DNA from 2 places in the Actinosynnema sp. NPDC091369 genome. Region 2 is predicted to be linked to the other one. Evidence: predicted binding sites of a transcription regulator. Region 2 holds the regulator's gene; the other holds the start of a gene.
The links. The regulator HspR, encoded in region 2, represses chaperone genes until heat shock. The targets are predictions, from matches to a motif close to ANNTTGAGTNNNNNNNACTCAANNT.

Region 1 (9,698 bases), on a different contig from region 2:
CGGGCTGCTGTTCGCGACGCCGGTCATCGACCGGCTCTTCGTGCGCCGCAAGAGGCTCGGGTTCCGGGTGCTCTACAACTCCAGGATCGGTCTCGGGCCGGAGCGGTTGCACGACGGCACCGACCCGAACTCGCCGCAGCTGCGCGAGCTGGTGCGGGTGCTGGACCGGATGAGCATCGTGGTGATCCGGGTCCGCAACACCGGCAGCTACGACATCGACGCCGAGGACTTCGACAAGCCGCTGACGTTCACCTTCGGCGACCGGGTGGTCTGGAACGCGAGGGTGTCCGAGGCGGGCTCGGAGGAGATGAAGGCCGAGATCCGGCGCAGCCTCCAGTTCTTCGGGTCGGGGGCGAGCCCGGCGAAGGCGTCGCTGCCGACGGTGCGGGAGCGGATGGCGCAGCGCGTGGCCCGGTGGGGCGGGCCGGCGGTGACCGCGGACCCGCCGGGCGAGCCGGTGTGGCGGCGTGCGGCTGGAGAAGCTGGTGCTGCGGCGCAAGCAGAAGTTCAAGCTGCTGGTGGTGCTGCGCGAGCCGGACGCCAACCGGGACGGCGAGCTGGGCAAGGACGTGAAGGTCGTCGGGGACCTGGGCGGCACGGGGATCGTGCACGACGAGCGTCCGGAGCGGCTGATCACCCTGCCCAGGCTGACCGGCGGGCTGGCCGCGGTGTTGGTGGCGGTGCTGGTGCTGGCTTGGCCGCCCGGTTCGACGGACGCGACGGTGGCGTGCGCGACGGGGAAGGTGCGGGTGGAGGGGTCGAGCGTGTTCATGCCGACCATGGCCGCCATCGCCGAGCAGTACGAGCGGGCGTGCCCCGGCGCGGACATCACGACGACCGCGACCGGCAGCATCCAGGGTGTGCGCGAGGTGGCGGGCGCGGAGGGAGGGGAGGGGGTGGTGGCGTTGTCGGACGGCAAGCAGGACGTGCGGGGCGTGTTCGCCCAGCAGTTGGCGATCGTGGTCTACCACGTGGTCGTGCACAGCTCGGTCGGGCTCGACGCCGTCACGGTGGAGCAGTTGCGCGGGATCTACGCCGGTGCGTACACGGACTGGAGCCAGTTGCGGGGCGGGGCGTCGCTGCCGATCCGGATCGTGGGGCGGGGCGGCGAGTCGGGGACGCGGGAGCTGTTCGAGCGGCGGGTGCTGGGTGGGAGCGAGAGCGCGTTGTCGTCCAACGACCGCCGGGTGAAGGACCGGGCCCCGGAGGCGCCGGTGATCCGGTGCGAGCGGGACGAGAACGCCGATGTGGTGCGGGAGATCGGCGCGGTCGAGGGGGCGATCGGGTACGCGGACGCGCCTTCGGTGGCGGAGGCGCGCAAGACGAACGCGCTGACGGCGTTGGCGTTGGACGGGAAGGTGTTCGACGCGGCGGCGGGGGTGGAGGCCGGGTACCCGTTCTGGACGGTGGAGTACCTGGTCACGCGGTCGGAGCCGGCGGCGGGGTCGTTGGTGGGGCGGTTCGTGGGGTACGTGCGGGAGCACGACGGGGCGCGGGTGCGGATGAAGGATGCGGGGTACCTGCCGTGTTGGACGGCGGGCGGGGTGCCGTTGGAGCTGTGCAATTTGAGGTGAGGGTGGGGCGAGGCGGCTCGGGGGAGAGTCCGGCTCGATGTGACATCGGGCCCTTACGGGCACGATGTCACATCGAGCCTTGTGAGTTGGCTGCGGGTGCGTTGTGGGTGGGGTGATTAGGCGGCTGTGGTGGTGGAGATGGTGGTGGTGGCTGGTTCCAGGGCGAGGTTCAGGACTTGTTGGACGTCGGAGACGAGGTGGACGGTCAGTTCGGTGCGGACGGATTCGGGGACGTCGTCCAGGTCGGGTTCGTTGCGTTGGGGGATGAGGACGGTGGTGATGCCGGCGCGGTGGGCGGCGAGGAGTTTCTGCTTGACGCCGCCGATCGGGAGGACGCGGCCGGTCAGGGAGACTTCGCCGGTCATGGCGACGTCGGAGCGGACCGGGCGGCCCGAGAGCAGGGAGGCCAGGGCGGTGGTCATGGTGACGCCGGCGGAGGGGCCGTCCTTCGGGACCGCGCCGGCGGGGACGTGGATGTGGACGTTGCGGTTGGCCAGCGCTTCGGCGCGGTCGTCGTGGGAGCGCAGGTAGGACAGGGCGATCTGGGCCGATTCCTTCATGACGTCGCCCAGTTGGCCGGTCAGGGTGACGCCCGGCGCCCCGGTTTCGGCGGGGGCCAGGGATGCCTCGACGAAGAGGACGTCGCCGCCGGCTCCGGTGACCGCCAGGCCGGTCGCGACGCCGGGGACGGCGGTGCGCTCGGCCGACTCCGGGGTGTGCTTGGGCGAGCCCAGGTAGGTGCGGAGGTCGGGGACGTCGACGGCGACCGGGAGTTCGGTGTGGTCGAGGGCGACGCGGGCGGTGACCTTGCGGAGGATCCGGGCGAGGGAGCGCTCCAGTTGGCGGACGCCGGCCTCGCGGGTGTACTCGCCGGCCAGCTTGCGCAGGGAGGCTTCGGTGATCGTGACGTCGTCGGTGGTCAGGCCGGCTCGTTCGACCTGGCGGGGCAGGAGGTGGTCGCGGGCGATGGTGACCTTCTCGTCCTCCGTGTAGCCGTCGAGCTGGACCAGTTCCATGCGGTCCAGCAGGGGGCCCGGGATGGATTCCAGGACGTTCGCGGTGGCCAGGAAGACGACGTCGGAGAGGTCCAGCTCGACTTCGAGGTAGTGGTCGCGGAACGTGTGGTTCTGGGCCGGGTCGAGGACTTCGAGGAGGGCGGCGGTGGGGTCGCCCCGGTAGTCGGCGCCCACCTTGTCGATCTCGTCCAGGAGGACGACCGGGTTCATCGAGCCCGCTTCGGAGATGGCCCGGACGATCCGGCCCGGCAGCGCGCCCACGTAGGTGCGGCGGTGGCCGCGGATCTCGGCTTCGTCGCGGACGCCGCCCAGGGCGACGCGGACGAACTTGCGGCCCATGGCGCGGGCGACCGACTCGCCCAGGGAGGTCTTGCCGACGCCGGGAGGGCCGACGAGGGCCAGGACCGCGCCGGAACGGCGACCGCCCACGACGCCGAGGCCGCGGTCGGCGCGGCGGCGCCGCACGGCCAGGTATTCGGTGATGCGCTCCTTGACGTCGTCCAGGCCCGCGTGGTCGGCGTCGAGGACGGCGCGCGCGCCCGCGATGTCGTAGGCGTCCTCGGTGCGCTCGTTCCACGGCATGTCCAGGACGGTGTCCAGCCAGGTGCGGATCCAGCCGACCTCGGGTGACTGCTCGGCGGTGCGCTCCAGCTTGTCGACCTCGGCCAGGGCGGCCTTGCGGACGTTGTCGGGCAGGTCCGCGCCTTCGACGCGGGCCCGGTAGTCCTGCTCCTCGGTGGCGGGCTTGCCGTCGAGCTCGGCCAGCTCCTTGCGGATCGCGGCGAGCTGCTGGCGCAGCAGGAACTCCCGCTGCTGCTTCTCGACGCCTTCCTTGACGTCCTTGCGGATGGTCTCGGCGACGTCCAGCTCGGTCAGGTACTCGCGACCCCACTCGAGCAGCTTCTCCAGCCGCTCGGTGACGTCGCTGGTCTCCAGCAGCCAGACCTTCTGCTCGTCGCTGAGGTACGAGGCGTAGCCGGCCAGGTCGGCCAGGGCGGACGGGTCGTCCACCTGCTGGACCGAGTCGACCACCTGCCACGCGCCGCGCTGCTGGAGGATCGTGGTGACCAGCGCGCGGTACTCGCGGGCCAGTTCCCGGGTGTGGTCGTCGACCGGTGCTTCGTCGGTGATGGTGGCCTCGACCCACAGGGCCGCGCCGGGGCCCGTGGTGCCGGTGCCGATGCGGACCCGCTCCGTGCCGCGCACGACGGCCGCGCGCTCGCCGCCGGACAGCCTGCCGACCTGCTCGATCAGCGCCAGCGTGCCCACCTTCGCGTACTTGCCGTCCAGCCGGGGCACCAGCAGGACCTTCGACTGGCCGCCCGCGGCCGTCGCGGCTTCGATCGCGGCGCGGGCCTCGGCGGTGGCGTCCGAGCCGCTGATCCGGATCGGCACGACCATGCCCGGCAGCACGACCACGTCGTCCAGCGGCAGCACCGGCAGCACCAACGTCTCGCCCATGAGTCCCTCCAAAGTTGAGTCTGACTGGCTCAACCAAGGTGAGCCCGGGATTGTTTCCGGTAGGTGTTCGCCCAGAGCGAGCGTCCATTCGGGGGTTGTGCCCGGTTTGCGGCGCGGACACGATCACGCGGTCGACTCACGAGGAGATGGCGCATGGAGCAGGCGAGCTGGGTCCCGTCCTCGGTGGACCTGGACCGGCCGAGCGCGGCCCGGATGTACGACTACTTCCTGGGCGGCTCGCACAACTTCGCGGTCGACCGCGAGGCGGCCAAGTCGGTCGAGCAGATCTTCCCCGGCATGTCCGGCGCGGCCCGGGCCAACCGGTCGTTCCTGCGGCGGGCCGTGCGGTACCTGCTGTCCCAGGGCATCGACCAGTTCCTGGACCTCGGGTCGGGCATCCCGACCGTCGGCAACGTGCACGAGATCGCCCAGCAGACCAACCCCGGTGCCCGGGTGGTGTACGCGGACGTCGAGCCGGTGGCCGTCGCGCACAGCACGGCGCTGTTGGCGAACAACCCGCTGGCCAGCGCGATCCAGGCGGACCTGCGCGACCCGGACTCGGTGCTGGGCAACGAGGAGGTCCGGTCCGTGCTCGACTTCGACCGGCCGATCGGGTTGCTGATGGTCGCCGTGCTGCACTTCGTGCCCGATTCGGACGACCCGCACGCGGCGATCGCCCGGTACCGGGACGTGCTCGCGCCGGGCAGCCACGTGGCCATCTCCCACGCGACCTGGGACGGCGTGTCGCAGGAGGGGCGGGAGAGCGGTGAGCAGGTCAACGCCATCTACCGCCGCACGGACAGCCCGCTGGTGCTGCGCACGGGCGCGGAGGTCGCGGCGTTCTTCACCGGCTTGGACGTCGTGGAGCCCGGTGTGGTGCCGCTGAGCGAGTGGCGGCCGGACTCGGACGACGCCTACATCACCGCGTACGCGGGGGTCGGCCGGAAAGCCTGAGGTGTTCGACCGCCAGCCTGGCGGCCGTGCCGATCACCGCGTCCGCTCGGGGCAGGGTGAAGGCGGTGCTCGCGCTGCGGGTGAAGACGGCCACCGCGTAACGGCCGCCGTCGGGGTACTCGACCACGCCGACCTCGTTGCGGATCGTCGGCAGGGTGCCCGTCTTGCCCGCCACGCGCACGTCGTCGAACGGGAAGCCGGACGCCAGGCGGTGCGGCCAGACCTGGCGCGCCATGGCGTGGCGGATCGGCGCGCAGTCGTCGTGCCGCCACACGTGGCGCAGGAGGGTGGTCAGGTCGCGCGCGGTGCCGCGGTTGGTGTGAGCGGGGTCCAGCGCCCGCAGCCGGGACAGGACGACGGGGTCGGTGAACGCGGCCGGCGGTTCGTCGGGCGCGGCGTCCTCGGCCAGGGCGCGCATGAAGTCCCGCGCCCGGTGGACGACCAGCGTGCGGTGCAGGTCGAGCCGGTCGAGGGCGTCGTTGATCGCGTCGAAGCCGATCAGGTCGACCAGGGCGTCCGCGGCGGCGTTGTCGGAGACGGTGACGGCCAGGTAGGCCAGATCGCGCAGGGACATCGTGACCGGGTCGAGCATGCCCCCGATGCCGGTGGGGCCGGTGCTGCGGTCGTGGTCGAGGGTGATGCGGCGGGTCAGGTCGTGGTCGCTGTGGTGCAGGGCGACCAGCAGGGGGATCTTGAAGACGCTGGCCAGCACGACGGGGTCGTCCGCGCCGACGGACAGCTCGTGGGCCGGGTGGTCGAGGTCGACGGCGTGGAGCTTGCCGGTGACGCCCGCGTCGGCGAACGCGGCGCGCACCCGTGCGGCGGTCACGACAGGTACTCCGCGGCCGGGCGGGGATAGCGCGGCAGCGTGCCCTCGGCGTGGCGCATCCCCTGCGCGGTCAGGACTTCCGTGACGGCGTCGGAGAAGGCGGTGACGGCCGGGGTCTGCCGGCCGCGCGGCCAGGCGGCCGAGGTGCGCCAGAGCAGGGGAGCGCCGCGCAACGGCCGCCAGACCGCGTCCGGCGGTGGTGCGACGCCGTCGTGCAACGCCACCGCGCCGCCCGCCAGGACCAGGCCCAGCGCGAACTCGGGGTTGCCCGCCTGGTGGACCTCGGCGGGCGTGTAGCCGTGCCGGGCGCACGTGGTCAGCACCTCGTCGTGCAACGCGGGCGCGGTGGCGCGGGGGAACAGCACGAGCGCCAGGCCGTTCAGGTCGGCCAACCGGACCTCCGGCGCGGCGGTCAGCGGGTGGTCGCGCGGCAGCAGGACGCCCAGCGGGCTGGTCAGCACCGGGCCGAGGGTGAGCCACGAGACGTCGAACGGGAACCGCAGCACGCCGACGTCCAGGCTCCGGTCGGCCAGCGCGCGCAGCTGCTCGGCGGTGCCGATCTCGCGCAGCTTGAGCTCGACGGGGCTGCGGCGGCGGAACGCGGGCAGCAGCGCGGCCACCGCCCGTCCGCCGAGGTCCGGTGGCACGCCCGCGCGCAGCGACCCGGCCTCGCCGTGCCGGAACCGGCCGGCCAGCGCGCGCAGCCGGTCCTCGCCGGAGAGCAGGGCTCGGGCTTCAGCGAGGATCTGCCGTCCCGCGTCGGTCAGGGCGACGTGCCGGGCGTCGCGGTCGAACAGGCGCACGCCTAGCTCGCGTTCCAGGCGTTGGATGCTCTGCGACAGCGGCGGCTGGGACATGTGCAGCCGAGCCGCGGCCCGGCCGAAGTGCAGCTCCTCGGCCACGGCCAGGAAGTACCGCAGGTGGCGCAGGAGGTCCACGAGCTGCGATGATAGTCGTTCGGATATCGCAGTTGTGGCGATATCGGACTTGGACACGTGCGGTCGGGCGCTGGTCTTGTTGGTGGCATGTGCGTGAGCAGACGACAGGTGTTGATCGGGTCGGCGGCCGTCGCGGTGGCGGGTGCCGGGCTGCCGGGGGTGGCGTTCGCGTCGGGGCGCAGCGGGGTGGGCCTGCGCTGGCTGGGCGTGGCCGGGTGGGAGCTGGTGGTCGGCGGCCGGCGGGTGTTGATCGACCCGTACCTGAGCCGGTTGCCGGTGTTCGACGAGGACGGGAAGTTCATCCCCGACTACCCGTTGGCGGTGCGCGAGGAGCTGGTGGACCGGCACCTCGGCGAGCGGCCGGAGCTCGTGCTGGCCACGCACGGGCACTACGACCACCTGCTGGAGATCCCGTACGTGGTGCAGAAGCACGGATCGCGGGTGATCGGCACGGAGACCCACCGGCACCTGCTGACGGCGCAGGGCGTGCCGGGGGACGACGTCATCGTGGCGTCCGGCGGCGAGCACCTGGACTTCCACGGCTTCACCGTCCAGGTGTTCCGCAGCCTGCACAGCCAGTTCGGCTCGTACGGCTACTTCGCGCCGGGCAGCCTGACCGCGCCGCCGTCCCCGCCGACCACCATCAGCGACCTGGTGGAAGGCGGCTCGCTGGCCTACCTGGTGACCGCCGGGGACTTCTCGGTGCTGTTCCTGTCGGGCACGGCCAACTACGTCGAGCGGGAGATCGCCGGGCTGCGGCCGGACGTCCTCGTGCTCGGCATGAGCGGCCACGCCAACGTCTTCGACTACACCGCGCGGGCCTTGCGGGCGACCCGGCCCAAGCTGCTGATCCCCAGCCACCACGACGACATGGTGACCCAGCTGGACGACCCCGCCCTGCCCCCGCGCGGCAACCCCGCCGCGGCGGCCGAGCTGACCGAGGCGGCACGGCGGATCGGCCTGGCGGCCCGCGTGCTCGACCCGGAGCTCCTGCGCTGGTACGAGCTGTGAGCCGGCCCGTCAGAGCAGACCGGCGCGGGCGGCGGTGAGGGCGGTGAGGGCGGCGCGTTCGGCGGTGGCGCGGTCGACCGGTTCGCCCGTGATGAAGACCCGGTGGTACAGCGGGGCGCAGGTCAGGCGGATCAGTTCGACCGGGTCGGTGTGCGGTGGCAGTTCGCCCCGGTCGACGGCGCGGGTGACGACCTTGGCCGCTTCGGCGTGCCGGGCGGCGTAGAAGGCGCGCTTCGCTTCCTGCGCGCGGGGTGACTGGAGGGCGGCGACGACGATCGCGACCGGCAGGGGGTGGCGGGCGGGGTCGGCGAAGGTGTCCGCGACCTCGGTGGCGATGGCGATCAGGTCGCCTTCGACGGTGCCGGTGTCGGGGACGGGCCACTCGGTCTCGCGGGTGTGGTCGAGCGCGTCGGCGATGAGCACGTCGACCGAGCCCCAGCGGCGGTAGACGGTGGTCTTGTGCACGCCGGCGCGTTCGGCGACCTGCTCCACCGTGAGGCCGGGGTAGCCGCGTTCGACCAGCTCGGCGTGCACGGCGCGGAGGACGGCTTCGCGGACGCGTGCCGAGCGCCCGCCGGGTCGGGACGTCAAATGCAACTCCTGTTGCGTTAAGGGATCGGGTGTGCCACTCTAACGCAACACGAGTCGCGTTAGGAGCCTTCTGCGTTGATCCCCGACCCCACCGTCCTCCACCCGCTGCCGCACGCCGACCGCGTCGTCCAGCTCAAGCCACTGGTGACGTCGCCGAAGATCGAGGTCGGCGAGTACACGTACTACGACGACCCGGAGCACGCGCTGGAGTTCGAGACCCGCAACGTGCTCTACGGGTACGGCGCGGAGAAGCTGGTCATCGGCAGGTTCTGCGCGCTGGCGACCGGCACGACGTTCATCATGGCCGGCGCGAACCACCTCACCACCGGCGTGTCCACGTTCCCGTTCACGATTTTCGGCGGCACGTGGGCCGAGCGGACGATGGACCTGATCACGACCATGGGGACGCGCGGCGACACGGTGGTCGGCAACGACGTCTGGTTCGGCTACAACTCGCTCGTCATGCCGGGCGTCACGATCGGCGACGGCGCGATCATCGCCACCGGCGCGGTCGTGACGTCCGACGTGCCGCCTTACGCGGTGGTGGGCGGCAACCCCGCGCGGCCGGTGAAGCAGCGGTTCGGCGACGAGGACGTGGCCCTGCTGCTGCGCGCCAGGTGGTGGGACTGGCCGATCGACCTGATCACCGAGCACGTCCGCACCATCATGTCCGGCACCCCGGCCGAGATCGACCACATCGCCCGCTCACACCTCCCCACCCCGTGAGTCGAACCCCCAGGCCCCGCGTGTCGAACGCTCAGGACCCCCGAGTTCGACGTTCAGGTCCCCGCATGGGGGTCCTGAACGTGGAATTCAAGGGTCCTGGACGTTCGACACGCGGGACGTGAGCGTTCGACTCACGCGGGAGAAGCCGATTGGTCCAGCGCCACGCCGGCACGTCGCGGGGGATCATGGTGGTGGGAGGTTCGCCATGGCCGAGGACTTCAACCGGTACTGCGACCTGACCATGCGGGGTGGGACGGCCAGTGGGGTGGTCTACCCGTGGGCCGTGGTGGAGCTGGCCGAGCACTACCGGTTCCGGTCGTTGGGCGGGGCGTCGGCCGGGGCGATCGGGGCCGCGTTCACCGCCGCCGCGGAGAAGGGGCGTGACCAGGGCGGCTTCCGCAAGCTGAAGGAGGTCGTGGACTGGTTCGCCGCGCCCGGGTGGCGGCTGGCGCAGCTCTTCCAACCCAGCGAGCACACCCGCAAGCTGTACCGGATCGTGGCGGCCTCCATGCAGCGCCGCGACTCCACCGGCCGCAGCCCGCTCACCTGCCTGCTGCTGGCGCTGATCAGCGCGATCGGGTGGCGGGCCAGGGCATTC
Region 2 (9,698 bases):
TGCGGGCGGCGGTGCTGGCGCTGACCCCGGCGGCGGCCGAGTACGACCACCGGTACGTGACGTCACGGGGCGCGTTGCCGATCGGCGAGGTCGTGCGCGGCGTCGAGGGCCGGATCGGGCGGTACGTGCGGCCGTTCCGGCTGGTGATCACCGAGGTGCCGGTGCAGGGCCTGGTGTGGGAGCGGATGACCGAGACGCACGTCATCGCCTCGCAGCGCTTCCTGGTCGACCCGGCCCGCTCCGCGCCCGCCCTGCGCGCCGTCGTCGAGTCCCTGGCCTGACCTGACTCCCGCTGACGGATCGCTGACCGCGGGGGTAGGGACAGCCCCCGTATCCGGTCGGGGGTCTTCCTGGTGGGACGGGCCACCGGGTACGCCTAACTTGAACGTCGACAGACCTTGACGTCCGAGGGGGCAGCGGTGGTTAAGCGGATCGCGTTGGTGGCCGGGGTGGCGGTGGCCGCCGCACTGGCGCTGTCGTCGTGCGTGCGACTGGTGCAGAACGGCTTCGACGACCAGCACTCGGTGACCGACCAGGTGACCGAGGTGCGGCTGCAGAACGGCTCGGGCGACGTGGTGGTGCGCAGCAAGGAAGGCGCCACCGAGACCCAGGTCCGCCGGCACGTCGAGTACCCCAAGGACGCCGAGAAGCCCGGCGGCGCGTCCCACCGCGTGGAGGGCACCACCCTGGTCCTGGACGGCTGCGGCAGCCGCTGCTCGGTGGACTACGAGGTCACCGTCCCGTCCAAGGACGTCCGGATCACCGGCGAGAACACGTCCGGCTCCGTGCGGCTCGAGAGCGTCGCGAGCGTCGAGGTCGAGGTCGGCTCCGGCGACACGACGATCCGCGACGTGGCGGGCGTGGTGCGCGTGGACAACAGCTCGGGCGACCTGACCGTGTCCGACGTGGGCGGCGAGTTCACCGGCAAGGTCGGCTCCGGCAGCTCCAAGCTGACCGGCATGGGCGGGTCGGTGACCATCGACAGCACCTCCGGCGACGTCGCCGTGCGGCTCACCGCGGTCAACTCCGTGCGGGCCGAGGTCGGCAGCGGCAGCGTGACCGTGGACGTGCCGGAGGGCGCCTACAAGATCGACGTGGACACCGGCAGCGGCGACAAGGACATCAAGGTCAAGAGCGACCCGAACGCCGCGGACGTGCTCACCCTGCGCTCGAGCAGCGGCGACATCACCGTGCGGACGGCCGCCTAGCCAAGCGGCGCTCCCCCCCTCGTCGGCCCCGGTCGGGTGACGCCCCGTGCGTCACCCGACCGGGGCCGACGCGCGTCACGGGGCGGCCCGGGTGTCCCGGATCACCCCCTCACGGGAACACCGGGACCGGCCCGTCCGTTGGACAGGCAGAAAGATTGAGCCGGGTGGACTCAAGTCCGACCGGGCCGGCTAAACTTGAGCCGGTACCGCTCAACGCGGGGCTCTCACAGACGCACTACCAGGAGGAATCCAATGGCGCGAGCGGTCGGCATCGACCTGGGGACGACCAACTCCGTCGTCGCGGTTCTCGAGGGTGGCGAGCCGACGGTGATCGCCAACTCCGAGGGGTCGCGCACCACCCCGTCCATCGTGGCCTTCGCCAAGAACGGCGAGGTGCTCACCGGTCAGCCCGCCAAGAACCAGGCGGTGACCAACGTCGACCGGACGATCCGGTCCGTCAAGCGCCACATCGGCACGGACTGGAAGACCGCCGACATCGACGGCAAGCAGTACACGCCGCAGGAGATCAGCGCGCGCGTGCTGATGAAGCTCAAGCGCGACGCCGAAGCCTACCTGGGCGAGGAGATCACCGACGCGGTGATCACCGTCCCCGCCTACTTCGAGGACGCCCAGCGGCAGGCCACCAAGGAGGCCGGCCAGATCGCGGGCCTCAACGTGCTGCGCATCGTCAACGAGCCGACCTCCGCCGCCCTGGCCTACGGCCTGGACAAGGGCGACAAGGAGCAGACCATCCTGGTCTTCGACCTCGGTGGCGGCACGTTCGACGTCTCGCTGCTGGAGCTCGCCGAGGGCGTCGTCGAGGTCAAGGCGACCTCCGGTGACAACCACCTCGGCGGCGACGACTGGGACCAGCGGATCGTGGACTGGCTGGTCGAGCGGTTCAAGCAGAGCAACGGCATCGACCTGACCAAGGACAAGATGGCGTTGCAGCGCATCCGCGAGGCCGCCGAGAAGGCCAAGATCGAGCTGTCCAGCTCGAACAACGCCTCCATCAACCTGCCCTACATCACCGTGGACGCGGACAAGAACCCGCTGTTCATGGACGAGACGCTGTCGCGCGCCGAGTTCCAGCGCATCACCAACGACCTGCTGGAGCGCACCCGCGCGCCGTTCAACAACGTGATCAAGGACGCCGGCATCAGCGTCGGCGACATCGACCACGTCGTGCTGGTCGGCGGTTCCACCCGCATGCCCGCGGTGGCCGAGCTGGTCAAGGAGCTCACCGGCGGCCGTGAGCCGAACAAGGGCGTGAACCCGGACGAGGTCGTCGCGGTCGGCGCGGCGCTGCAGGCCGGTGTGCTGAAGGGCGAGGTCAAGGACGTCCTGCTGCTCGACGTCACCCCGCTGTCTTTGGGCATCGAGACCAAGGGCGGCGTGATGACCAAGCTCATCGAGCGCAACACGACGATCCCGACCAAGCGCTCCGAGATCTTCACCACCGCCGACGACAACCAGCCGTCCGTGCAGATCCAGGTGTTCCAGGGCGAGCGCGAGTTCGCCCGGGACAACAAGAAGCTCGGCATGTTCGAGCTGACCGGCCTGCCCCCGGCCCCGCGCGGCGTCCCGCAGATCGAGGTCACCTTCGACATCGACGCGAACGGCATCGTGCACGTGTCCGCCAAGGACATGGGCACGGGCAAGGAGCAGCGGATGACGATCACCGGCGGCTCCGCGCTGCCGAAGGACGACATCGAGCGGATGATCAAGGACGCCGAGGCGCACGCCGAGGAGGACAAGCGCCGCCGCGACGAGGCCGAGGTCCGCAACCAGGCCGAGACGCTGGTCTACCAGACGGAGAAGGTCCTCAAGGAGAACGAGGACAAGATCCCGGCCGAGGTCAAGGAGAAGGTCACCGCGGCCGTCGCCGAGACCACCGAGGCGCTCAAGGGCGAGGACATCGCCAAGATCCGCGCCGCCGTGGAGAAGCTCGCCACGGAGTCCCAGGCCATCGGCCAGTCCCTGTACGCCAACTCCGCCCCCACGGCCGACGCCGCGGGTGCCGCCGGTGGCACGGCCGCCGGTGACGCCCCCAAGGCCGACGACGTGGTGGACGCGGAGATCGTCGACGAGGACGAGAAGAAGTGACCCAGTCCGAGGAACAGCCCCACGTGGTGGTGCGCGACCGCAGGCGCGTCGACCCGGAGACGGGTGAGGTGCGCCAGGCCCCGGCCGACGAGAACGCCGAGGCGTCGTCGGCCGAAGCGCCGGCCGAGCCCGAGACCGGCGGCAAGCACGCCGCACCCGAGGCGCCCGAAGAGGCGCAGGCCGTGTCCGTCGACCCGTCCGTCGAGCTGAAGGCCCAGCTCGACGAGCGGACCGCCGACCTCCAGCGGCTGACCGCGGAGTACGCCAACTACCGCAAGCGCGTCGAGCGCGACCGGGAACTGGTGATCACCACGGCCAAGGCGCAGGTGGCGGGCGAGCTGCTGGGCGTGCTCGACGACATCGAGCGGGCCGGCGCGCACGGCGACCTCACCGGCGCGTTCAAGGCGGTGGCCGACAAGCTGGTCGGCGCCCTGCACGGCACCGGGCTGGAGCCGTTCGGGCACGAGGGCGAGGAGTTCGACCCGTCCGTCCACGAGGCCGTGCAGCACGGCACCTCGCCGGACGTCAGCGGGCCGACCGTCACCGCCGTGCTCCGCCGCGGCTACCGGTTCGGCGAGCGCGTGCTGCGGCCCGCGCTGGTCGCCGTGACCGACCACGAACCGGCCGCCGGGCAGCCGGTCGTCGACGAGGCCGCCGACAAGCCGGTCGAAGAGCAGCAGGACTGAGAGAGGGGGCGGCGTCCGTTGAGCGCTCGCGACTGGATCGAGAAGGACTTCTACCGCGAGCTGGGCGTCACCTCCGACGCCTCGGCCGACGAGATCAAGAAGGCGTACCGGAAGTTGGCGCGGGAACTGCACCCCGACGCCAACCCCGGTGACGCCAAGGCCGAGGCGCGGTTCAAGGCGGTGTCCGAGGCGTACGGCGTGCTGTCGGACACCGCGAAGCGCAAGCAGTACGACGAGGCCCGCCGCCTCTTCTCCGGGGGCGGCGGGTTCCCCGGCGGCTTCGGCACGGGCGGCGGCGGGTTCGACGTCGGCGACCTGTTCGGCCGCCAGGGCGCGCAGCCCGGCGGCATGGGCGGGCTCGGCGACCTGCTCGGCGGCCTGTTCAACCGCCGGGGCGGCACGTCCGCTTCGGCCACCAGGCCGCGCCGCGGCGAGGACGTCGAGACCGACGTCCGGATCGACTTCACCGAGGCCGTCAAGGGCGCGACCGTGCCCATGCGCCTGTCCAGCCCGGCGACCTGCGGCACGTGCGCGGGTTCCGGCGCGCGTCCCGGCACGTCGCCGCGGACCTGCCCGAACTGCAACGGCGCCGGCCTGGTGACCCGCAGCCAGGGCGCGTTCGCGTTCTCCGAGCCGTGCGCGGACTGCCGCGGCACCGGCCGGATCGTGGACGACCCGTGCCCGGAGTGCGAGGGCGACGGCGTGAGCACGAAGACCCGGACGCTGACCATCCGCATCCCGGCGGGCGTGGACGACGGCCAGCGGATCAGGCTGGCCGGCCAGGGCGAGCCGGGCCGCAACAACGGGCCCGCGGGCGACCTGTTCGTGCGCGTGCACGTCAACCCGCACCCGATCTTCGGCCGGTCGGGCAACGACCTGACCGTGACCGTGCCGGTGACCTTCCCCGAGCTGGCGCTGGGCACCACGTTGACCGTGCCCACGCTGGAGGGCAAGGTGACCTTGAAGGTGCCCGCGGGCACGGCCAGCGGCCGTGTGCTCAGGGCGAAGGGCAAGGGCATCGCCCGGCGTGACGGCCAGGTCGGCGACCTGCTGATCACGCTGACCGTGGCGGTGCCGAACAACATGGATGCCGCAGCCAGGGAGGCGTTGGAGAACTACGCGTCGGTGACGGCGAAGCACGACCCGCGCGCGGAGCTCAACGCCCTGTTGGAGAAGAGGTCGGTGTGAGCTTCCCGTTCCCGCCCGGCACCGACGAGGACACCCCGTTCTTCGTCATCTCCGTGGCGGCCCAGCTGTCGGGTCTGCACGCGCAGACCCTCCGCGCCTACGACCGGTTGGGCCTGGTGTCGCCGGGCCGCACGTCCGGCGGCGGGCGCCGGTACTCGATGCGCGACATCGTGCTGCTGCGCGAGGTGCAACGCCTCTCGCAGGAGGAGGGCGTGAACCTCGCGGGCATCAAGCGGATCATCGAGCTGGAGAACGAGGTCGGCGCCCTGCGCGCCAAGGTGCAGGAACTGACCGAACAACTGGCCTCCGCCATGGCCGCCGCCGAACACGCCGCCGCCTCCGTGCACGCCTCGTACCGCCGCGACCTGGTCCCCGTGCGCCACGAGACCGCGCTGGTCGTCTGGAAGCCGAACTCCAGACGCTGAAACCGAGTCGCCCAATGGGGTGAACATGGCGCGGAAATGTACGGAAACACTGTTACCGTCCCTCGGTTAGAACGAGGCACCCCGCGACCACCACCCCGTCCGCCACCGCTTGACTGCCCCGGTCGACTGCGCGGCTCGACTGGTCGGCCGACCTTGCCGCCGCACAGCCCACGCCGTCCGGCCCGACCCGGGCCAGACTGGACGCCGTGGACTACGTCTTCGTGCACGGCACCACCCAGTCGCCGGCGTCGTGGCGCCCGGTGGAGGACCTGCTCCGCCAACGCGGCCACCGCACCGTCGCCGTGGACCTGCCGACGGACCGCCCCGAACTGCGCGCCGTCGACTACGCCGCGATCGTCCGCGCCCAGGCGGGCGACGCGCTGGCCCCGGTCCTGGTGGGCCACTCCGGCGCGGGCCTGCTAATGCCCGCCATCGCGCGGGCCGTCGCCGCGTCGCACCTGGTCTGGGTGGCCGCGATGATCCCCGGGCCCGTGTCGCTGGCCGACGAGCTGGCGGTCGACTCCGGCGAGATGTTCAACCCGGAGTGGCGGTCCCTCACCGAGCCGCCCACCGCGGACCCGGTGGTGGCGGCGTACTTCCTGTTCCACGACTGCGACCTGGCGGGCGTGCGGGCGGGGCTGCGGACGGTGCGCCTGTTCTACCCCGCGGCGACGTACCGCGAGGTGCACGAGCTGCCGGACCTGCCGTCGACCTACGTGCTGCCGCGCGACGACCGGACGTTGCGGCCGTCGTGGATGCGGCGGGCGGCGCGCGAACGGCTCGGGGTCGACGCGATCGAGGTCGACGGCGGCCACTGCCCGCAGACCAGCCGTCCGGACACGCTGGCGGCCGTGCTGGGGGCGGTGCGGCCCGGGCGGCCGTGACGTGGGCGAACGTCACGCGCACGTGGGATCGGCGAACGTGAGAAAGTTTCGGTTAGCGGGTCAGTCCAGGGTGAACGGGTCGTACTTGATCCGGTCCAGCGGGGTGCCGGCGACCAGCATGCGGGACACGGTCGCCCGGATCATGGACGGCGAGCCGCACACCAGCACGTCCCGGTCCTCCCACGCCCCGTAGCGCGTGACCACGTCGGCCAGCGTGCCCTGCTCGACCCCGCGCGCACCGGGGTCCGACTCCAGCACCGGCACGACGGTCAGCCACGGGTTGGTCATCGCGAACCGCTGCAGGTTGTCCAGGTCGTACAGGTCCTCGCGGCTGCGCCCACCCATGAACAGGTGCACCCGCGGGTTCTCGCCCCACTGCGCCATCTCGTCGATGATCGCGTGCATCGGCGCGACCCCGGTCCCGCCGGCGACCATCAGCACGTCCCGCCCGGACTTCCGGTCGACGCTCAGCCGCCCCATCGGCGGCCCGATGCGCCACACGTCACCCCGTTGGGTGTGCCCGACGATCGACCGGCTGACCCACCCGCCCTCGACCGAACGGATGTGGAACTCGATGATGCCGTCGTCACGCGGCGCGTTCGCGGGCGAGTAGTACCGCCACAGCCGAGCGCGCTGCGGCGTCTCGACGCTCACGTACTGCCCCGCCCGGTACCCGACCGGGTGGTCCGGCTGCAACCGCACGACCGCCAGGTCCCAGCTCACCCGCTGGTGCTCCAGCACGGTCGCGTGCCAGTAGGCCGGGCCGTCGTCGGCCGCCGCCGCCTCCTGCATCGCCCGCGCCATGATCGTGTACGCCTCGGCCCAGGCCATCTCGACCTTCGGCGTCCACGCGGGCCCGGCGAACTTCTTCACCGCCGCGAGCAGCGCCGTGCCGACGGACTCGTAGTGCACGTTCACCACGCCGAACTTGCGGTGGTCGCGCCCCAGCTGCCGCAGGAACGGGATGAGGTCGTCGGGTCTGTCCACCATCTGCACGACGTGGACCAGGGCGCGCAGCAGTCGGCTGCGCTGGACCTCCATGTTCACGGGGAACATCTCACGGGTCGCCGGCGCGAGGCTGAAGAGCATGCCGTAGAAGAACTTGGCTACCTCTTCGGCGCGCGGCTCCACCACCGCGAAGCTCTCCCTGATCATCCGCACCATGGCGGTGACACCAGGAGGGGGTTCGCGGTGTGGCGGGCTCGGGATGGGGCTCAACACGGCGTTCGCAGTCATGGTCCGGGCGCAGTCTCCACGTTTCTGGCGGCGCCAGCAAGGGCGCTACGTCCTCGTCAAGCTTCCATCCCCGACGAGGGGACACTAACCCGCCAACTGGCCGGTTGACTCCTTGATGCCACCTTCGAGTGCAGTCCGGTTACGTACGGTCGCACGGAGTTGCGGCGAAAGGGTGGACATTCCCTTCCACATATACCGAATCCGGCGCTTGCGGCCCACCGTCAGGCGGCCGATCCCCCGCGGACGTGCGCAACCTGACACGTCGGCGACGTGACTGCGGCGTCCCGCCCGGGGTTTCCCGGCCGACGTTCACCCTGGTGGCGGCCGGCAGACCGCCCCGGTGCGGTGGGCCGCAGTCGCCTGTGGATTCCCACCTGCGGATTGTGGACAACTCAGGTGCCCGTGTGGACAACCCGCTGCGACATGTGGGTGACGGTGGTCAGCCCTGCTCGGCGCGCTCCGCTGCGCTGCGTTCAACGCAGAACTCGTTGCCCTCCGGGTCGGCCAGCACGACCCACCCCGTGCCGTCGGGACGGCGCATGTCGGACACCAGCGCGGCACCGAGCCCGAGCAGCCGCTCCACCTCCGCGTCACGCGTGGTGTCCGGCTTGAGGTCGAGGTGCACCCGGTTCTTGACCGACTTGGGCTCGGGGACCTGAATGAACAGCAGCCCCGGCCCTTCGGGCAGCGCGACCAGCGCTTCGGGGTCGCCCGGGAAGTCGTTCTCGGAGATCGGCTGACCGGTGACCTGGCTCCAGAAGCCGGCCAGCGCGTAGGCGTCCTTGCAGTCGACGGTGATGTGCTGCACGAGGGAAGTCATGCGCTGATCGTCTCGGCCGGGGACGATCGGCGCACCAGGGTTTTTCCGGGGGGCTCACCGTGGCCCACACCACACGACTTCCACTGGGTTGAGTGGAACTGGCTCAACTTTTCTGACGTTGACCTGGATGATGGCTGTGCGGAACGCCGGCCCCTGCGCACGAACACCCGACCGAGGTGAGGAATGGACGCTTTCAACCCGACCACGAAGACGCAACAGGCCGTGTCCGCCGCCGTGCAGGCGGCGACCATCGCGGGCAACCCCGACGTCGGCCCGGTCCACCTCCTCGGCGCGCTCCTGGCCCAGGGCGACGGCCTCACCGCGCCCCTGCTGTCCGCGGTCGGCGCGGACCCGAAGCAGGTGCACAAGGAGCTGGAGCAGCTGGCCAGGGCGCTGCCCGCGGCCAGCGGGTCGTCCGTGTCGGCGCCCCAGTTCTCGCGCGACGCGGTCCGCGTGCTGGGCAAGGCGCAGGAGCTGGCCACCGAGATGGGTGACGAGTACGTGTCGACCGAGCACCTGCTGGTCGGCCTCGCCCACCACGGCGGCCAGGTCGCCGACCTGCTGCGCCGCCACGGCGCGCACCCCGAAGGGCTCAAGGAGGCGTTCGGCAAGGTCCGCGGCTCCGCGCGGGTCACCAGCCCGGACCCGGAGGGCACCTACCAGGCGTTGGAGAAGTACGGCGTCGACCTGACCGAACGCGCCCGCAAGGGCGAGCTGGACCCGGTCATCGGCCGCAACACCGAGATCCGCCGCGTGGTGCAGGTGCTGTCGCGCCGCACGAAGAACAACCCGGTGCTGATCGGCGAGCCCGGCGTCGGCAAGACCGCCATCGTCGAGGGCCTGGCCCAGCGCATCGTGGCCGGTGACGTGCCCGAGAGCCTGCGCGGCAAGAAGGTCGTCGCGCTCGACCTGGGCGCGATGGTCGCGGGCGCGAAGTACCGGGGCGAGTTCGAGGAGCGGCTCAAGGCCGTGCTCAAGGAGATCACCGACTCCGCGGGCCAGGTCATCACGTTCATCGACGAGCTGCACACGATCGTGGGCGCGGGCGCGACCGGCGAGTCCGCCATGGACGCGGGCAACATGATCAAGCCGATGCTGGCGCGCGGCGAGCTGCGCATGGTCGGCGCGACCACCCTGGACGAGTA

Region 1: a site for HspR is predicted at 4,063-4,087, ahead of lon (endopeptidase La). Genes of this name have one in related genera too.

The regions. Positions count from the first base shown of each region.
Region 1 covers NZ_JBIVUG010000003.1:538,107-547,804, forward strand. The annotation lists gene ACIQMJ_RS15085 (PstS family phosphate ABC transporter substrate-binding protein) at 468-1,574, shown strand; gene lon (endopeptidase La) at 1,691-4,051, opposite strand; gene ACIQMJ_RS15095 (SAM-dependent methyltransferase) at 4,205-5,005, shown strand; gene ACIQMJ_RS15100 (serine hydrolase) at 4,971-5,834, opposite strand; gene ACIQMJ_RS15105 (LysR family transcriptional regulator) at 5,831-6,772, opposite strand; gene ACIQMJ_RS15110 (MBL fold metallo-hydrolase) at 6,866-7,783, shown strand; gene ACIQMJ_RS15115 (TetR/AcrR family transcriptional regulator) at 7,793-8,374, opposite strand; gene ACIQMJ_RS15120 (CatB-related O-acetyltransferase) at 8,450-9,100, shown strand; gene ACIQMJ_RS15125 (patatin-like phospholipase domain-containing protein) at 9,306-9,698, shown strand, end outside.
Region 2 covers NZ_JBIVUG010000001.1:1,225,557-1,235,254, forward strand. The annotation lists gene ACIQMJ_RS06020 (hypothetical protein) at 1-281, shown strand, start outside; gene ACIQMJ_RS06025 (DUF4097 family beta strand repeat-containing protein) at 420-1,208, shown strand; gene dnaK (molecular chaperone DnaK) at 1,461-3,314, shown strand; gene grpE (nucleotide exchange factor GrpE) at 3,311-4,000, shown strand; gene dnaJ (molecular chaperone DnaJ) at 4,019-5,188, shown strand; gene ACIQMJ_RS06045 (heat shock protein transcriptional repressor HspR) at 5,185-5,613, shown strand; gene ACIQMJ_RS06050 (alpha/beta fold hydrolase) at 5,820-6,497, shown strand; gene ACIQMJ_RS06055 (FAD-binding oxidoreductase) at 6,558-7,661, opposite strand; gene ACIQMJ_RS06060 (VOC family protein) at 8,173-8,553, opposite strand; gene clpB (ATP-dependent chaperone ClpB) at 8,737-9,698, shown strand, end outside.